DNA from 4 places in the Listeria tempestatis genome. Region 3 is predicted to be linked to each of the others. Evidence: riboswitches for the same ligand, from Rfam matches in the RefSeq annotation. Region 3 holds a riboswitch; each other region holds the start of a gene.
The links. Region 3 has a riboswitch for S-adenosylmethionine ahead of R8923_RS07745 (methionine ABC transporter ATP-binding protein). Riboswitches for the same ligand answer to the same signal wherever they lie in the genome.
Positions count from the first base shown of each region.

Region 1: it holds a riboswitch for S-adenosylmethionine, as region 3 does, so the genes downstream of both, metE (5-methyltetrahydropteroyltriglutamate--homocysteine S-methyltransferase) here and R8923_RS07745 (methionine ABC transporter ATP-binding protein) in region 3, are expected to answer to the same signal.
Region 2: it holds a riboswitch for S-adenosylmethionine, as region 3 does, so the genes downstream of both, metX (homoserine O-acetyltransferase MetX) here and R8923_RS07745 (methionine ABC transporter ATP-binding protein) in region 3, are expected to answer to the same signal.
Region 4: it holds a riboswitch for S-adenosylmethionine, as region 3 does, so the genes downstream of both, R8923_RS11940 (MetQ/NlpA family ABC transporter substrate-binding protein) here and R8923_RS07745 (methionine ABC transporter ATP-binding protein) in region 3, are expected to answer to the same signal.

Region 1 is NZ_CAUYTK010000001.1:1,211-6,105, reverse strand. Features, by position in the region: gene R8923_RS00120 (PLP-dependent transferase) at 1-241, opposite strand, end outside; gene metE (5-methyltetrahydropteroyltriglutamate--homocysteine S-methyltransferase) at 259-2,556, opposite strand; SAM riboswitch class I at 2,647-2,753, opposite strand; gene R8923_RS00110 (MFS transporter) at 2,809-3,963, opposite strand; tRNA gene R8923_RS00105 (tRNA-Glu) at 4,035-4,106, opposite strand; tRNA gene R8923_RS00100 (tRNA-Ser) at 4,111-4,201, opposite strand; tRNA gene R8923_RS00095 (tRNA-Asn) at 4,216-4,288, opposite strand; tRNA gene R8923_RS00090 (tRNA-Ile) at 4,295-4,368, opposite strand; tRNA gene R8923_RS00085 (tRNA-Gly) at 4,374-4,444, opposite strand; tRNA gene R8923_RS00080 (tRNA-Phe) at 4,467-4,539, opposite strand; tRNA gene R8923_RS00075 (tRNA-Asp) at 4,543-4,618, opposite strand; tRNA gene R8923_RS00070 (tRNA-Met) at 4,623-4,696, opposite strand; tRNA gene R8923_RS00065 (tRNA-Ser) at 4,739-4,828, opposite strand; tRNA gene R8923_RS00060 (tRNA-Ile) at 4,855-4,895, opposite strand, start outside.
Region 2 is NZ_CAUYTK010000004.1:86,121-91,015, forward strand. Features, by position in the region: gene pfkB (1-phosphofructokinase) at 1-716, opposite strand, end outside; gene R8923_RS07055 (DeoR/GlpR family DNA-binding transcription regulator) at 713-1,465, opposite strand; gene R8923_RS07060 (HdeD family acid-resistance protein) at 1,594-2,124, opposite strand; gene R8923_RS07065 (alpha/beta fold hydrolase) at 2,297-3,049, opposite strand; SAM riboswitch class I at 3,160-3,259, shown strand; gene metX (homoserine O-acetyltransferase MetX) at 3,364-4,473, shown strand; gene R8923_RS07075 (Mur ligase family protein) at 4,470-4,895, opposite strand, start outside.
Region 3 is NZ_CAUYTK010000004.1:222,168-227,062, forward strand. Features, by position in the region: gene R8923_RS07740 (methionine ABC transporter permease) at 1-463, opposite strand, end outside; gene R8923_RS07745 (methionine ABC transporter ATP-binding protein) at 460-1,482, opposite strand; SAM riboswitch class I at 1,562-1,668, opposite strand; gene R8923_RS07750 (hypothetical protein) at 1,720-1,854, opposite strand; gene R8923_RS07755 (sensor histidine kinase) at 1,931-3,073, opposite strand; gene R8923_RS07760 (response regulator transcription factor) at 3,057-3,749, opposite strand; gene R8923_RS07765 (cation diffusion facilitator family transporter) at 3,838-4,716, opposite strand; gene R8923_RS07770 (thioredoxin family protein) at 4,837-4,895, opposite strand, start outside.
Region 4 is NZ_CAUYTK010000011.1:46,132-51,026, reverse strand. Features, by position in the region: gene R8923_RS11945 (methionine ABC transporter ATP-binding protein) at 1-963, opposite strand, end outside; gene R8923_RS11940 (MetQ/NlpA family ABC transporter substrate-binding protein) at 976-1,794, opposite strand; SAM riboswitch class I at 1,938-2,049, opposite strand; gene R8923_RS11935 (aminotransferase class I/II-fold pyridoxal phosphate-dependent enzyme) at 2,202-3,383, shown strand; tRNA gene R8923_RS11930 (tRNA-Asp) at 3,448-3,520, shown strand; gene R8923_RS11925 (GyrI-like domain-containing protein) at 3,631-4,065, shown strand; gene R8923_RS11920 (helix-turn-helix transcriptional regulator) at 4,100-4,895, shown strand, end outside.

The DNA of each region.
Region 1 (4,895 bases), on a different contig from region 3:
TAGCGCTCATACCAGAACTTGTGGCAAAACCATATTTCCCGTCCTCAAGTTCTGCTAGTGCCTCCTGTAAACAATCGCGCGTTGGATTCGCCGTCCGCGTGTAATCATATCCAGTTCCCACCCCAATATCCATATGACGGTAAGCCGTTGAGAAATAGAGCGGCGGACTTACTGCACCCGTTTTCTCACATTTTTTATTGCCAATTTGTGCTGAAATCGTCTGCTTACTTAATTTTCCCATCGTGCTTCCCCCACTTTCTATTTTTCTAAAATTGTATAGGCCTCACGAATTTCCTTTGTTGCGGAAACCATATCACGAAGTGCGGCCACCGTTTCTTCTTCCTTCCGCGTTTTAAGCCCGCAGTCTGGATTAATCCAAAAGTTTTGAACTGGAATCACGCGTAGTGCGCGTTCAATATTTGCTTTAATTTCTGACGTACTTGGGACACGAGGACTATGAATATCATAGACACCAAGCCCAATTTCTTTATCGTAATGATACGCTTCAAACGTGGAAATAATTTCCCCGTGACTACGTGAAGTCTCAATCGAGATAACATCAGCGTCTAGCGCACTAATCGCATCAATAATATCATCAAAATCCGAGTAGCACATATGCGTATGAATTTGCGTTTCGTCCGCAACACCTGAAGTCGTAAGTTTAAACGCATAAACCGCATCGTTCAAATATTTCTCCCATCTCGAACGCTTCAGCGGCAACCCTTCGCGAAGCGCCGGCTCATCAACCTGAATCACGCGAATCCCGTTTTCCTCTAATGCAAGAACTTCCTTCCTAAGAGCAAGCCCTACTTGGTTAAAGACATCGCTTTTTGGAATATCGTTTCGCACAAAGCTCCAATTAATGATAGTTACAGGCGCTGTCAGCATTCCTTTCACAGGGCGATTTGTGAGTGACTGGGCAAATTTGCTCTCCTTCACCGTAATTGTTTCCGTAAATGCAACATCTCCGTAAATAAGTGGTGGACGCACCGCACGCGAGCCGTATGACTGTACCCAGCCAAATTTTGTCGCCTGAAAACCTGCTAATTTTTGCCCAAAATATTCGACCATATCCGTCCGTTCAAATTCGCCGTGGACAAGGACGTCTAAGTCAAGCTCTTCTTGAATGCGAATCCAACGTTCTGTTTCCTGTTCAATATAAATTTCATAGTCCGCTTTTGTAATATCTCCCTTTAGAAATGCCGCACGTTTTTTTCGAACTTCAGGCGACTGCGGGAAACTTCCAATTGTTGTCGTTGGTAAAAGCGGCAACTTGAGCCATTCGTGTTGGGCTTTAATACGCGTTTCAAATGGACTTTTTCGTTCGGCAGAAATGGTACTGAGCTCTGCCAGCTCCGTTTGAACTTCCTTGTTATTTCGGTACTCTGAGCGGTTCAACTCCAAAACAGCTTGTTCCGCTTTTTCAAGCTCAAAAGTCACCGCCTCCGCTCCGTCTGAAACAGCTTTTGCGAGAAGTACAACTTCCTCTAATTTTTCATCCGCAAATGAAAGTCCGCCGTATAGCACTTTATCCAAATTCGGTTCACTTTTTTTCGTTACTGGAACATGTAGCAATGAACTGGATGGCTGCACAATCAATTTGTCTTTTTGCACAAGCCGCGTTAAAATTTCAAGCTCTGCGCGTTTCTCCCGAACTTCTGCCCGCCAAACGTTACGCCCATCAATGACTCCTGCCGCCAAATATTTATTATCTGGAAAACCAAATTTTTGAATTTTTTCAAGCGTTTCCCCGTGATCATGCACGAAATCAAGCCCAATCGCATCAACCGGCAACTTCACAATCGTCTCATATTCATCCACACTCTCAAAATAGGTTTGCAAAATCAATTTTGCATGTGGCGCCGCCGCCCGTAATTCCGCATACACCTCATCAAAAAGCGCCACTTCTTCTTTTTCTAAACTCGTTGCAAGAATAGGTTCATCAAGTTGAATCCATTTCGCGCCCGCCGCATCCAGTTCTTCAATAATCGTTTTATAAAGCGGCAAAAACTTCTGAATTAAGCTCTTGAAATCATTTTTATCAGCACCTTTTCCAAGCGACAAATAAGTAATCGGCCCTATGATGACCGGCTTTCCATCAATCCCGAGCTCTTCTTTCGCTTCTAAATATGCTTTTAGCGCTTTATTTTCTAAGAGTTTTGGCTCCACATCTTGAAGTTCTGGAACAATGTAGTGGTAATTTGTGTTAAACCATTTCGTCATCTCTGAAGCTACTGCTGTCTTGTTTCCACGTGCAATATCAAAATATGTACGCAGTGATACCTCATTCGTAAAGTTCCCAAACCGCTTGGGAATTACGCCAAACGCCACGCTTAAATCAAGTACATGGTCATACAACGTAAAATCGTTAACTGGTATAATGTCAATCCCTTTTTCCTTCTGTTTGTTTAAAGCAGCAAATCGAATTGCTTTTGTTTCAGAAAGAAGAGTATCTTCTGAAATTTTGTTATTCCAAAAATTTTCCAACGATTTCTTCCATTCGCGTTTCTCACCAAGACGTGGATACCCTAAATTTGAACTAAGTACTTTTACCATTTACCTCATCCTCTCTTTATTTATGACGCGAAAAAGCCTCCCTAGATAGAGAGGCTAAAATAATTCGAAAATAAACGAAAAATTAGTTCTCTCTTATCTTTCAAAGCATCACGCTTTGCAGGATTTAGCACCTTTTCAAAAAATTGAAAGGTTGCCGGGTTTCATCGGGCCAGTCCCTCTACCACTCGTTATAAGAGTTTCCTATTTAATTTACATAACAAATGTATTGAAATCATAATACCAAAAACGAATCTATACTGTCAATCTTTTTTTTGAAAATAATAAAATTCCCCCTAAAATAAGAAGTCCTGCTACCGTAAAATAAAAGCTCTGCGGACCAACCAAGCTAATGAGAGCTCCCGTTACAGTTGGTCCCAAAATACTCCCCGCACTAAAGCACATCCCAACCAAAATATTCCCCGCAGGAAGAAGATCAAGCGGCGTCAAATCCGTCATAAACGAAAGACCTAGGGAATAAAGCGAACCAACAAGTATCCCAAGCACAAAGAAAATCACAATAAAAAGCAAATCATTAGAAACAAATGCTGCTAAAAAGAAAACGAGACCACCTAAAAACGTCAAAATCGGCAACACGCGCCCGCGCCCCAACCGGTCACTAAGAATCCCAATTGGAACCTGAAATAAAATCGTCCCCACCGAGAAAGCAGAAATAATAAACGTAATCATATACGTTTCGATTCCAAATCTAAGCCCAACAATTGGAAAAGTCGCATTTAAGGCAGTTTCCAAAACACCACATAAAAATGGTGGAATCATTGACACCCATGCAATTTTCATAACATCCGAAAAACGTTTCACACTATCAAAAAAAGAAAGTTTACGAATTTCTGTTTCTTCTGAAATAAACTCATTTTTCAGCGTAAAAATTAGTCCCCATGCGACGAGAACTAGCACGCCAGAAATATAGAAAGGTAAGTTAGGACTCACATCCATTAAATTTACAAGCTGCGGACCAACTGCAAATCCAAGTGAAAAAAACAAGCCATAAATTGCCATATTCCTTCCACGTTTACTTTCCTCTGTTGTAGCTCCAATCCAAGTTTGCGATGAAAAATGCAACATATGATCCCCCACGCCAATAATAAGACGCAATAAAAACCAAAAATACAAATTAAACCACATTGGAAACAAAAATAGCGCCACCAGAACTAATCCCCCACCAACTATAATAATTGGCTTAAAGCCAAATTTATGTAGCGGTGCTTCAATAAACGGTGACACCAATAAAACGCCAATATAAATTCCCGTCGCATGAAGTCCATTCACTCCCGAACTAATCCCCATACCTTCAAAAATAATCGCAATTAGCGGCAACAAAAGCCCTTGTGACAGCCCCGAAATAGCCACAATCACCGTCAAAACCCAAAACTTCCGCCCATTTCGCATCCAAGCCGCCCCCAAAAATTTTTAAAATAAAATAAGAACAATGCCTCCGCATTGTTCTTACCCCATAATGATGACCCGTACGGGATTCGAACCCGTGTTACCGCCGTGAAAGGGCGGTGTCTTAACCGCTTGACCAACGGGCCTTACTGGCGGAGAAGGAGGGATTTGAACCCTCGCGCCGCGCAAACGACCTACACCCTTAGCAGGGGCGCCTCTTCAGCCACTTGAGTACTTCTCCAGTAAAAATATAAACTCCACAGGCAGGACTCGAACCTGCGACCGATCGGTTAACAGCCGATTGCTCTACCAACTGAGCTACTGTGGAATAAAATGGGCCTAAATGGACTCGAACCATCGACCTCACGCTTATCAGGCGTGCGCTCTAACCAGCTGAGCTATAGGCCCTAAAAAGCGGGTGAGGAGAATCGAACTCCCGACAACAGCTTGGAAGGCTGTGGTTTTACCACTAAACTACACCCGCACACTACACATATACAAGAAAGTGGCTTGGGACAGAATCGAACTGCCGACACCTTGAGCTTCAATCAAGTGCTCTACCAACTGAGCTACCAAGCCAAATGGCGGTCCCGACGGGATTTGAACCCGCGATCTCCTGCGTGACAGGCAGGCATGTTAACCCCTACACCACGGAACCACGATTGCGGGGACAGGATTTGAACCTGCGACCTTCGGGTTATGAGCCCGACGAGCTACCAGACTGCTCCACCCCGCGATAATAATATTAAAAATAGTCCACTTAGTCACAAATAAAAAACGGAGGAAGAGGGATTCGAACCCCCGCGAGCTTTTACACCCCTGTCGGTTTTCAAGACCGATCCCTTCAGCCAGACTTGGGTATTCCTCCACGATATAATCATAAAAAGTGCTAAGTGGACCTTGCAGGACTCGAACCTGCGACCGGACGGTTATGA
Region 2 (4,895 bases), 140 kb from region 3:
CCGCTAATAGGTTCAGCAAAGTACACATCCTCGCCTGTAAAAAGTAACGCGCCATCACCTGCCATCGATACAATCACATGTTTTGCACCAAGCTCAAGACACTTTTTACCATATGGGATTAAATCTTCTTTTGATTCGAAATGTACGCTAAATAATTCCGCTAGCTCGTGATGGTTTGGTTTAATTAAAATTGGTTTTTTTGAAAGCGCACGAAGCAGTTCAGCACCTGTCGTGTCAATCATAAAATCGGCGCCTTTTTGTAAGCAAAGCTGAATGATGCGGTCATAAAATTCCTCACCAAGTGACGGTGGCACACTGCCTGATAAGATTACAACATCATGCGCCTTGACAACTTCAAGTTGTGCAAAAAATGCTGCCACTTCTTTGTCCGTAATTTCAGGACCTAAACCGTTAATTTCCGTTTCGGTATTCGCCTTCAATTTAATATTAATTCTCGTGTCATCCGCAGTAGTTGCAAAATTAGTTGCAATACCTTCTTTTTCCAGCCACTCTGCGATAAAGCGACCCGTGAAACCGCCTAAAAATCCACTCGCAACCGTTTTCACACCGAGTTGATTTAAAACCCGAGAAACATTAATCCCTTTCCCACCAGGCAGCTTGTAATCACGCTTCATCCGATTTAAATCCCCCAATTTCAAGTCATCCACTTCCACGATATAATCGATAGATGGATTTAACGTAATCGTATAAATCATTTTTCCACCTCAATCACTTTTAATTTTTGACTAAAACTCTCCGCTTTATTCACTGGTACGTAATCTGTTATGAGCGTCGCACGGCTTAATTCGAACATTTTCGCGAAGTTTGCACAAGCAAATTTCGAGTGGTCTGCTACGACGAAAACTTCGTCTGCCTGTTGACTCGCCTTGCGTTTTAAAAATGCCTCTTCCGTATCCGGTGTCATAAAGCCAAATTCATCATGAATCGCATTCGCTCCAATGAAAACCTTATCGAAATGATAGTTTCCAATATTACTTAGAGCCACCGCTCCAATAACAGCCTTTGTATGCACTTTCATTTTACCACCGAGTAAATAAGCCTCCACCTGTAAATTGACGAGCCGTTCAATATGCCCTAACCCATTTGTTACTACAGTAATTTTTTTATCCGCTAAAAAGGGAATCATTTCAATTGTAGTTGAACCAGCATCTAAGTAAATACAATCATTTTCCTGAACAAGTTCTGCCGCCCGTTTTGCTATTTGTTGCTTACTATGAATGTTTTTGAATGATTTTTCATCCATACTCGGTTCCAAATTGTGCTGTTTCAACAATTTCGCCCCGCCGTGAACACGTTCTAGTAGTCCCTCTTCTTCCATTTCGCTCAAGTCGCGTCTGATGGTCGATTCAGATGAATTTAGACTCTTCACAAGTTCTGAAAGTTTTACAACACCCAAGCCTTCAAGCATGTCTAAAATTTTCTCTTTCCGTTCAGCATTTAACATTTTGTCCCCTCCGATCACCGATATCATAACATTTCTATCTTTCAAAATCAACCATTTACTTCCAAAAACATTCATAAAAGCATACAAAAAAAGCGATTGAGCTAGACTCAACCGCCTTTTATTCGAAATTATTTATCCATTTTACCCATGATGAAGAAAGTAGAAATGGCGCCAATTCCTTCAACAATAAAGAATGTACCTGTAATAAATACAATCCCTACTAAGCTTACTACTGGGTTGAATAATGCGATAAAACCAACAATAATGCCGATAATGCCCATTGTTAAAATCCAGCCCCAGCCTTGAACGTTATTTTGTTTGGCAGCAAACGCACCAATTGTACGCATAATCCCTGCAAATAGTACCCACATTGCAAAAACGAGTACAAGTGTTGCAGCACCCTCGATTTGATCAAACAGCAAGAATACACCTAGTAGTGTTGATAAAATACCTTCTGCAAGTACCCATCCTGAAACATGTTGCGCTTTGCGATTTGAAAAATAGGAAACAATATGAAAAATACCGGAAACTAGAAGAACAAACGCAATTGTAAAGCTAAATGTTAATAACGATACAAGCGGATGGAACATCAACCAAACTCCCAAGCCAATCATAGCAATTCCTGCAATTAATAATAAAATTCGTGTAAAAGTCTTCATTTTTTTCCTCCCTAAACATTTATGTAAACACTAAACTAGTTTACCACGTTTTCTATGAGTGTAAACCTATTTCCTTTTAATTTACATATTTGTCACAAAGAGGTACAAAAATACACGTTTAATGTGTAATTTATTTCGCGATTTTCATGATTTCGCTTCATTTTGACCCTTTTTAGTTTTTCGCCTTACTAGCTAAAAAATCAGCAACTTTATCCATAATTGCAATTTGGACAAGATGACCTTCACCTTCGCCAATTTCAAATTCAATATGAGCACCGTGCGGCTCGGAAACATTCTTCTCGACAAAGTTTTTTACGGTTTCAATTGGGATTTTCCAATCTTCCGTCCCGTGCCAAATATAAAGCGGGCGTCCCGCTAAGGCTTCTGGCTTTCTATCCAAATCATAGTTTTCTTGCCATGCAAGTAAATCGGCATAATCACTTGGAAGTTTAATCTGGCGCTCAAAAGCCCGGATGATGGTACGCTCGCGAAAATTAAGCGGACTTGGTTCGCCCATGATACACGCCGCTGCCTTGATTTCCGAATGATGCGTCAGAAGCGCACAAGTTGTAATGCCTCCCATAGAAACGCCTCCTACAAAAATGGTTGTCGCGAGATTTTGCCTGATGTAATGGTCGCGAATAAATTCATATTCCGAAAGACTCCCTTGGATGCTGTTCCAAAATGTCAAGGAAATGACCGAGGACACAGTTTGGTGGCGCTCACCGTGATTCGGCGCGTCCGGCAGACACACCCTAAACCCTCGACTTGCTAGCTTTCTCCCCTGAGTTAAAACGAGTTCTTTACTTGTCTGCCAGCCGTGATAATAAATGGCTAAAGGTAGAGGTTTGTCTACGCTCGTTTTGCTCACAACTTCCAAAACCGGAATATCATGAATTTTTCGTTTTACGATTTTAAATTTCATTTTAAGCACCCCCACCTCATTCTATCAGCCCAAAAAACAGAAAAACAACTTTTTCGCCTGCTTGACAAATTGTCTAAACGCGCTTATGATTAATTTTAATTTCATATATTTTCTTATCAAGAAAGGCGGAGGGACTGGCCCGATGAAGCCTTAGCAACCGGACGATTGATCACGGTGCTAATTCCAGCAGTTAATTCTGAAAGATAAGTCGGTAGTCGTTCTTACATATTTACTACCCCTTCTGGCTTATTTTTTGCTAGGAGGGGTTTTTTGCACTCTCCGCAGTTATCAACTTCATGAAAGGGTGCTTAAAAATGGAATTAAAACAACAACTATTATTTCAAAAAAATGCTCTCGTTTTAGAAAACGGGGCTGTACTTCAGCCAATTGAAATTGGTTATGAAACTTACGGGACGCTAAACGAAGAAAAAACAAATGTGATTTTGCTTGAACATGCACTCACTGGAACTGCCCATGCCGCAAAACATCACGCGGCTGATGCACCAGGCTGGTGGGACGATTATATTGGCCCTGAAAAAGCACTAGATACAAATCGCTATTTTATTATTTGCACAAATGTATTTGGTGGCTGTAGCGGCTCAACCGGTCCGTCCTCCATTAATCCAGACACAGGTGAGCCGTATCGCCTTTCATTTCCTCGCTTTAGTGTAAGAGATATCGTTCGCGTTCAATACGAACTCATCCAAGAACTTGGCATTTCAAAACTAAAAGCCGTGATCGGCGGATCGATGGGCGGTATGCAGGCGACCGAATGGGCTGTGAGCTATTCAGATACCGTTTGTTCCGTCATCAATATCGCTTCTCCACTTGCCGCTAGCCCTGATGCCATCGGATTCAACCTCATCCAGCGAATGGCCATTTTAAACGATTCTGAATTTAATGATGGCAACTATACCACACAACCAGAAGGCGGCCTCGCAACCGCTCGCATGGTTGGTATGATGACATATCGTACGAGCGAACTTTTCTCCAAACGTTTCGAACGCTTTACAGTGGACGAAAGCTCGCCAGGCGCTTTCTCTAAAGAACATTTCCAAATCGAATCTTACTTACACTATCAAGGCGACAGTTTTGTCGAACGCTTTGATGCTAACAGCTACCTTTATTTAACAAAAGCGATTGACCTGTTTGACGTCATCCACAGCCAAGACGGCGCAGCGCCATCTTATACGCAAATTAAAGTCCCTTACCTTTTAATTGGGATTACAAGCGACCAACTTTTCCGCATTCGCGACCTAAGACGCGATTTTGAACTCCTAAAAAAAGCGGGCGTTCCTGTTTCGTACCACGAAATTGATTCCGACTACGGACACGATGCGTTTTTAGTCCAATCCGAAGTTCCTAAATTCGCCCCCATACTATCCGAATTTTTACTTCAAAAAAAAGAAGAGAAGGCATTTTAGCCCTCTCTTTTTTGATATTCCATCTTGATTTGACCACCCAATTTGTGAAAATCACTACCCGTCACAGACCCTTTTAGGACAAGCAAACTATCCTCCGTCAAAATGCCACGCAAGAAATTCCTTAAGTCCGTCAAATTGCTAAACCACCGAATACGTTCATTTTCGTTCTGTTTAAATAAACCTTCAAACAAATCACCATAACCAAAAATATAATCGGCACCACTGTCTAGCACATCTTTCATTATTTTCACATGCACTTCAGGGCCCTTCTCTCCTAAATCTGCAATTTGTCCAACAATTAAAAATGATTTCCCTTGGTAAAATTGTTTATGCGACTTAAAATAATCAATCGCATTTAACATCGAAGGCACCGCCGCATTGTGTGAGTCATCAACCATGTAGGCGAAAGCGCCGTCTGGTAA
Region 3 (4,895 bases):
TAATACCTGAAACGATAGCTGGCAAAGCTTCCGGAATTAAAACTTTACCGATGATGGTAAAAAGATTTGCGCCCATCGCTTTAGCTGCCTCAATGACGCCTTTATCAACTTCTCTAAAAGCAATTTCTACCATGCGGGCATAAAATGGCGCTGCGGAAATAATTAAAGCGGGTAGTGCGGCTTTTGGTCCAATAATCGTTCCAACGAGCGTTTTGGTCATGGGTAGAAGTAAAACGATTAAAATAATAAAAGGAATCGAGCGAAATACATTTACAAGTATCGCAGTAATCCAATATAAAATTTTAGCTGGCACTCCCTCATTTCTGTTTGTTAAAAAGAGTAGTAAGCCGAGTAAAATGCCAAGTATGAAAACAGCGACTAAAGAATAAATGGTCATGTAGAGCGTTTCTTGCGTGTAGCCCCACATAAGTTGCCAGTCAACATCTGGGAAGAGTTCCTTCATCCTTCAATCACCTCTGTTTCAATCTTCAAATCACGTAAATGTTGAATGGTATTTTCAATTTCAATATCGCTACCTTCAATTTGCACATAAAGCGTCCCGTAAGCACCATTTTGTGTTTGTGTTAAACTGCCGTGAAGCACGTTTAGTGATACATCATGTTGTTTCGCTACTTCCGAAATGACTGGTCTTGTCGCATTTTCACTCATGAAAAGAAGTTTAACGAGTTTGCCCTCCGAGTAATTTTCAAGCAGGAGGCGAATTAATTCTTCCGTTTCATCTGATTCTGTGACTTGTTCAATAAATCGTTTCGTGACAGCTTGTTTCGGATGTTTGAAAACTTCTAACACGTCCCCTAGCTCAACGACCTTCCCAGCTTCCATAACGGCAACGCGGTTACAAATTTTACGGATAACATGCATTTCATGCGTAATGACGATAATCGTCAAATTTAAACGCTTGTTAATATCTAATAGCAGTTCTAAAACTTCATCCGTTGTTTGCGGATCGAGCGCACTTGTAGCTTCATCGCAAAGTAGAACGGTTGGATCATTTGCGAGCGCCCGTGCAATACCAACACGCTGTTTTTGACCGCCACTAAGTTCCGAGGGGTATGCTTTTTCTTTCCCTTCAAGTCCGACTAAGCGGATGAGTTCGTTTACACGTTCTTTGCGTTTTTGTCCGCGTACACCTGCAATTTCTAGTGGGAACGCGATATTATCAAAAACCGTTCGCGACCACAACAAATTAAAATGTTGAAAAATCATCCCAATTTTTTGCCGAGCCTTCCGAAGTTCTCGCCCGCGAATTTGACTTACTACCTTACCGTTTACATCAACTTGTCCCGCTGTCGGAAGTTCCAAACCGTTGAACAGCCTGATTAGACTACTTTTCCCTGCGCCAGAATAACCAATGACACCGAAAATTTCACCTTCTGCGATTTCCAAACTAACATCATCAACGGCTCGTACCTTATTCCTTCTTGTCGTGTAGTCTTTTACTACATTTTGGAGTGTTATCATTCGCTTCACCTTTTTCTCTCAATATAAAAAGCCTTTCTGCATGAGCAGAAAGGCACGAATTTAACGTTGTACGACTTTCTTCTCATCTTTCAGAACCAATTTTGTCCTGTATGAATTAGCACCTTAAGTGTGTACTTAGGTTGCTGGGCTTCGTCGGGCATATCCCTCCGCCACTCTTGATAAGAATTAAATTTTTAGTGGCGCGTATGAAACGCGTCCTGTTTTTTCATATTACATTTAGAATGCTCTTTTGTCAACAGTAAATTTTGGATTTATGGATGATAGTACGGAGTTCGTTTGGTATGTAAAATAAAAGACAGCGATGACAGTTAAAATTGCAATCGACATAATAAAAAAGCTTTTCTTTGTCATTTCTTCCCCTCCTAGCTTAAATTTTACTTCGCCAAGCTAAAAACACGAGAAAGAAAAAAGAAAGAAAAGCTAAAGATTAGATGAGTGGCAGTTTCACAGTAAATGTTGTTTTATGATGCTTACTTGTTGCCATCACAAGACCGCCGTGGCGCTCCACAATTGATTTTGCAATCGCAAGACCTAGACCCGTTCCTGTCGTTGTACGATTTTTATCTACTTTGTAAAAACGATCGAATAAGTGCGGCAAATCAAGCGCAGGAATTTCCTCACCATAATTAATAACATCAATTACCGCAAAGTCTTCTTCTTTTCGGGCAATTAAATCGATATGTTGATTTCCCTCGCCATATCTCAGTGCATTTGAAAATAGGTTTTCAAAAAGACGCATAATTTGATTGCCATCACCACTTACTACCAAATTGTCCGCCTCATAAGTTTCAATGATTTCCATGCCCTTATCACGTGCAAGTCCATCAAATTCTGCGACAAGTTGGCGGAGCAGCTCGACCATATCTAACCGATCATTTTCCAGCGTATATTCTGCACTTTCTAATCTTGTATAAGAAAATAAATCATCAATGAGCTTATGCAAATGCTTTGCCTTGTCATAAACAAGCTCGGTGTAATATTTGAGTTCGACTTCATCTCGGTAACGATCATCATGAATGTAACTCAAATAGCCTAAAATGGAAGTGAGCGGCGTTCTTAAATCATGTGATACATTTGTGATTAAATCATTTTTCGCCTGTTGCGCTTCTTGTTCCTGCTTCATTAAATTTTCTTGGCGTGAACGCATCTTCTCAATATTCATTTCTAGTTCGCGAATTTCTGGAACAAGACTCATCGTGTCGACTGGGCGGTCAAGACCTAGCGCGTAGTTAATCGTGCGCAGTTGCTTTTTTAGTTTCCTCTGGCGCATCAGTCGGTAAAAAATATAGAAAATAAGTAGCGCAATGAGGAGTGTAATAATATATTTTGCAAGAAGTACCACTGGCGACTCTACTACGTTGTTATATTTTCCACGTCCAAACAAATCCATAAATGAATCGCTTAAACCACGAAGTACTACGGATTCATCACGAATCGACTGCACCCATAGAAAAATGGTCTGGAGTGCAATACCTGCGAGTAACCACGAAATTATCGCAAAAAAAGCAACTTGCCAAGGACTCATCACATGCGCGAGTCGCTCAATCATTCGTTTAAATTTCAATTTTATACCCTACTCCCCAAATTGTTTTAATCACATTCTCACCATCTAGCGCTTCCCGTAATTTATCACGTAAATTACTAATATGCACCATCACTGTTTTACTCGCGCCAAATGCCTGCTCCTGCCAAATTTTTTCAAAAATATATTCTGAACTAAAAACTCGGCCTGGTTCACTCGCAAGTAGATGTAAAATATCAAACTCGGACGTTGTTAAATGAAGCTCTTTCTGGTTAACCGTCACAATGTGTTGATCCCGGTTAATTTCAATCGGACCAATAATTAAATCATTCGTCTCACTAGCCACAACCGACTGCATATTTTGAATGCGTCTTAAAATGGCCTTAACACGAACAGAAAGCTCTAGCGGATTAAAAGGTTTAATCATATAATCGTCCGCCCCAGTTAATAGCCCCATAATTTTATCGTTATCTTCCGCTTTTGCGCTCAACATTAAAATGGGGGTTAAAATCCCTTCACTGCGCATCATGCGACAAACTTCTAAGCCGTCCATTTCTGGCATCATAATATCTAAAATAATTAGTGAAAAATCAATTTTATTTACGAGCTTCCATACTTCAGCCCCGTCATAAGCTTGATGGATGTCATACCCTTCATTTTGAAGGTAAAGCTTGACCAAATCGACAATTTCCTTATCATCATCTGCTATTAAAATGGATGTCATTGTTCCTTACCTCTTCTCATTTTTATTACCCTCATTGTACCATCACAACGAAAAAAAAAGAAATCCGTTTAGATTTCTTTAATAAATATTAAACATTTTGTGAATAGACGCGTTCCTCCTCAGGCTCTAAATGAATCAACACCTGCGCCTTCGAATAGAACTCACCAATCTCCCGCTCAATCGTATCACAAAGTGAATGCGCCTCTGTAACCGTCATCTCACTCGACACAACAAGATGAAAATCAATATATTCCTCCGTCCCCGCTCTTCGCGAACGAAAATCATGAAACTCAATAAAATCTTCTTTATGGGCTAAAATAATTCGTTTGATTTCCTCTTCCTCTTTTTTATTCAAACGTTGATCCATAAGTGGCGGAAATGATTCTTTCAAAAGTTTCCAAGCCTCAAACATAATGTAAATTGCCGTTAAAATTGCAATCACCGGATCAAGCCAAGTCCACCCCGTCAAATACACTAGTAACAAACTTCCCGCAATACCAAGTGAAGTGAAAACATCCGTATAAAGATGTAGCGCGTTTGATTTCATGGCGACCGAGTTTGCCTTATCAGCCGCGCGTTTAATCACCCGAGAAATAATGATATTGACAGCTGCCCCAAAGAGCATGACAAAAATACCAAGTGCTGGGAGGCGAATTTCATGTGGGTTCGTAAACTTATTAATCGACTCCACAATAATCCAAATGCCCGCAACAAAAATGAGCAACGTTTCAATTGTACCCGCAATATTTTCCGCCTTACCGTGGCCGTACGGATGATCATCATCAGCAGGCCGCCCTGCAATCCGAATCGAAAAAAAAGTAATAACAGAAGCGAAAAGATCCATCGAGGAATGCACTGCCTCGGAAATAACCGCTACTGAACCCGTCAAAAAACCAACAATTAATTTTAAAACAACAATTATAAAATTACTGATTACGGATAAAATTGTTAAATTACTATGACTCATCTTATTTGCCCCCAAATCGCACTTATCAAACACCTGAATAAGTGTATCATATCAAAGTCAAATGGGTCTACAGCAACCTTTTTAACATAAGCCAGTTCTATATCGGAAGCGAAACTTTTTTTACTCTGGTAAACTTTCTAGAAAGTTAAAAATTGGTACTACACTATGCAAAGTATACG
Region 4 (4,895 bases), on a different contig from region 3:
TGCTTTGTTGTATTCAGTCGCATCACCTTTTAGATGAACTAAAAGTTTACCAAGCGTGTCATTTTTTAGGTGATCAATGCCGCCTGCCAAAATACTAGGTAGACAATCGAATTTCCGCGATACAAGCGCGAGAGCGGGCTCATCGGAACCTTCACCAATGAAATGGAGGGAAACCAGTTTGCCAGTTTGTTTATATTTTTCCAAAACATCAGCTGGAATTTCAAAACTCGCTTCCGAGCCAACAAAACGTTTGGTAGTGGCGTGTTTTGGCTTTGTGAACACATCTAAAACGGTACCTTCTTCTACAATTTGCCCGTTTTCCATTACGGCGACACGGTCGCATATGCGCTGGATAACATCTAGTTCATGTGTAATAAGGAAAATCGTAATACCTAGTTCGCGGTTAATTTTAAGAAGTAAATTTAAAATGGCTTCGGTTGTTTCTGGATCGAGCGCACTTGTTGCTTCATCGCTCAGTAAAATTTCAGGCTCATGGGCAAGAGCTCGTGCAATGGCGACACGCTGTTTTTGTCCGCCAGAAAGTTGGGCTGGGAAATTTTCTTTTTTATCCGTAAGCCCAACAATTTCCAAATATTTTTCAACACGCGCTGTAATTTCCTCGTTTTTTAAGCCTTCAAGTTTGAGCGGAAGCGCAATATTTTCATAAACAGTGGCCGTTTTAAGTAGATTGTATCCTTGGAAAATCATACCTATTTTACGTCTCGCTAAACGCAAGCTTTTAGTTGAAAGCTCTGCAAGATTGTCATTTGCGATATGAACCGTACCTTTTGTCGGCTGTTCTAAAAAATTAATACAACGGACAAGCGTACTTTTTCCGGCGCCGCTATAACCCACAACCCCGTAAATCTCACCTTTTTGGACGGAAAGCGAAACGTCCTTTACCGCCTGAACGATTCGCCCGTTAACATTAAAAGTCTTGCTAACATGTTCTAGTTTAATCATGATTACAACTCCCTAAAATGCAGGTACAACAGACCCTTTAAATTCTTTTTCAATGAAGCTTCTTAGTTCATCGGAATGGTAATATTTTTTTAGTGTGTCGACTACTTCATCGTCTTTGTTTTCAGTGCGTACAACGAACACATTTGGATACGGATTGTCTTTTGTTGGTTCATGGAAAATTGAATCGTCATTAATTGTAAGTCCAGCGCCCATTGCAAAATTGGTGTTAATGGCAGCGGCTTTTACTTCACCGAGTTGAGCTGGGATTTGTGAAGCTTCAAGTTCAATGATTTCTAAATCAAGCGGATTTTCCGCGATATCTTTTTTCGTTGCTTTTTCTTCCACGCCGTCTTTCAACTTAATGACACCAGCGTCTTCAAAAAGTTTTAAGCCGCGATACTCGTTCGAAGGATCATTTGGAACCGCAATTTTATCCCCCTTCTTAAGCTCTTTAATATCTTTAATGTCATCGGAGTAAATCCCCATTGGAAAAGCAACCGTCTTAAAGACTTGGTCGATTTTATAGCCCTTATCTTTTTTCTGTGCGTCTAAAAATGGAATGGTTTGGTAGTTATTCGCGTCTAAATCCCCATCATTTAGTGCAGTATTTGGCGTGTTGTAATCATCAAAGGTTTTAATGGTGATGTCAAGTCCGTCTTTTTTGGCTAATTTTTTCACTTCCTGCGCAATTTGTTGATGCGGGCCACCTGTTACGCCAATTGTAATTTTTTCCGTACTTAGCGCTTCGGATTTACCTCCGCCACAAGCAGAAAGTGCCAGTAATGCTACTCCAGTAAGTGCAATCAAAATACCTTTAGTTCTCTTTTTCATAAAAAATTCCTCCCCATATGTCTCTGAATTTAAATTTTTATAAACATTCTAGTTTGAGAGAAGGATACAACTGCCTTTAGAACATAAATAAAACCCCTCTACCATCAGAATAGAGAAGTTGAATGTCTTGCGTATTCGAACTCCTCTCATCTGCCAAAATGGCGATGCCATTTTGCTGGAATTAGCACCTTCACTTTAAAAAAGTTAGGTTGCCGGGCGTCATCGGGCCAGTCCCTCAGCCTCTCTCGATAAGAGAACTACATTATAAAAACTTGTTACGTAAAAATATACCGATTTTTATGACCGTTGTCAATGCTTTTTTAATGTTTTTTATTTCTAGACTAGACAAAATTGCAAGAAAACTTTAAGATATTTAACAATGAAACATAAAACGGGAGGCGTACGAAATGAGATTTTCTAAAAAGCTTGAAAACTTGCCAGAGCAGTTTTTTTCAAAGCTCGTACAAAATGTAAATCGCAAAATTGCAGAAGGGCATGATGTCATCAATTTGGGGCAAGGAAATCCTGATCAGCCTACGCCGCAAAATATCGTAGAAGCATTAAAAAATGCCGCAAGTGATGTGCAAAATCACAAGTATTCTTTGTTTCGCGGCAAGGCAGAACTGAAAAAGGCAGCTGCCGATTTTTATGAAAGAGAGTACGGAGTGTCTTTAGATCCTGAAAAAGAAGTGGCGATTTTATTTGGGACAAAAACAGGGCTTGTGGAGTTGCCAATGTGTCTTCTTGACCCAGGGGAGAAAATGCTTTTACCAGACCCAGGCTACCCAGATTACTTGTCCGGGGCGGTTTTAGCGGATGTCGTGTACAAGTTAATGCCTCTTTTGGAAGAAAATCAATTTCTACCAGATTATGCACAAATAGATGCGGAGACACGGTCTGATGCGAAGTTAATGTATTTAAATTATCCGAACAATCCAACGGGCGCTATCGCCACGGAAACGTTTTTCGAAGACACCGTTTCATTTGCTAAGGAAAACGAGATTGCAGTCGTGCACGATTTCGCTTACGGGGCTATCGGTTTTGGCGCTAAACCAATTAGTTTTCTCCAAACAAAAGGGGCAAAGGACGTCGGAATTGAGCTGTATACGCTATCCAAAACATACAATATGGCCGGCTGGCGAATTGGTTTTGCTGTCGGAAACGAAACAATGATTGAAGCCATCAATTTAATCCAAGATCATCTGTATGTGAGTCTTTTCCCTGCAATTCAGGACGCGGGGATTGAAGCGCTTAGTGGCTCTCAGGAAGCTGTCAGAAAGCAAAATGAGCGTTATGAAAGTCGGAGAAATGCCTTTTTAGACGCGTGTTCGGAAATTGGCTGGGAAGCGGTTATTCCAAGGGGTTCGTTTTTCGCCTGGATGAGAGTTCCTAATGGCTTTAATAGTACAAGTTTTACAGAGTATTTGCTTGAGCACGCTAATGTGGCGGTAGCGGACGGAAGTGGTTTTGGTGAGTGCGGCGAGGGCTACGTCCGAGTCGGTCTTCTCATGAATGAGGAGCGGCTAAGGGAAGCTGTGAATCGTGTTGGGCGATTAAATATTTTTCAAACGACAACGGTTAGTCTCTAAAAAGAGTTGACGATTTTTGGCAATCGTGGTTTAATGATGAAGTGCCCTTTTTATGGGGTTACTTGGTTCCGTGGTGTAGGGGTTAACATGCCTGCCTGTCACGCAGGAGATCGCGGGTTCAAATCCCGTCGGAACCGTTCAAATTTAAGAAGTTTGTAGATATTAATCTACAAACTTTTTTTATTACCCTGACAAACTGTTGTCAAAGCATGATGCTATACTAACGTTGAAAGGGAGGTAATAAAAAATGAACTATCAAATTAGCCGTTTTGAAGAATTAAAAGTAGCAGGAGAACGTATACATATTAGCAACAACGACCCTAATATGAGCGAGAGATTTACGGAACTTTGGCAAAAATTTTATCAAAACCATGCTACAATGGATATGAAAGAAAGAGTGTACGGGGTGTATTTTAATTTTGAAGGTGAACATGAAAATCCAGCTACGTTATCGTATGATGTACTAGCAGGTGTAGCTTCGAAAGATGGGGAAATAACAATCCAAAGTGGGAAGTATGCTCGTTTTGAAGCAGTCGGCAATCCGATGACTGTACCGGGGGAGCTTTGGCAGGAAATTTGGCAAACAGAATTGGAATGCACCTGTTTGACAGATTTTGAGTTGTATTATCCAAATCCAGATATCGAAAAAACGCGGATTGAAATTTATATTGGAATAAAATAATGGCCTTATTTTAAGAGAGAGGAGAAAGCGATTTATGCGTTTTAATCGAATGCTAGCTATTGTATTACTTTTAGTCAGTAAGCGGAAAGTAACCGTCCAAACTTTAGCGGATTTTTTTGAGGTATCAGAGCGCACTATTTATCGTGATTTAGAAGCGCTCGATTATGCAGGTATCCCCATCATTTCTACGCCAGGATTTAACGGTGGGATTAGCATAATGGAAAACTACTATCTGGATAAACAATTGTTTTCCTCCCTTGATTTTAAATCCGTGTTGCTTTCGCTTTATCGGTTAAATATTGAAAATGATAACGATAAAAAAGAGCTGATTGAAAAGCTACAATTGCTTTTTGATGCCGAGGAATTGCAACAAATTGAACAACACGCACATCAAGTTGTCGTAGATTTTTCATCTTGGCAAGGGACTAAAACGGATGACGCAAAATTTATGCAAATTCATGAAGCCACCAAAACCTACCAGCAAATCATTTTCACATACACGAAATTAGATGGTAATCAAAAAAAGCGCAAGCTGTTTCCTTATCAATTACTGTTTAAAAGTGGCCGCTGGTATTTAAAAGGGATCGAAGAAGGTGCCTCCAAATTGTTTCTCTTAGACCGAATGACACAAATTGAGTTTGGAGAGCCATTTATTCCAGATGCTACATACTATGAACGCGATTTTATTTGGAAAGAGCAAAATATAATTGAATTTGTATTACGAATTAATCGTTCGATTTTTCATATTTTTGAAAGTTGGCACCAAGTGGAAATTATAGAAGAGCATGAGGATTTTTTACGCTTGAAAATTATTGCTGAACATAATGCTT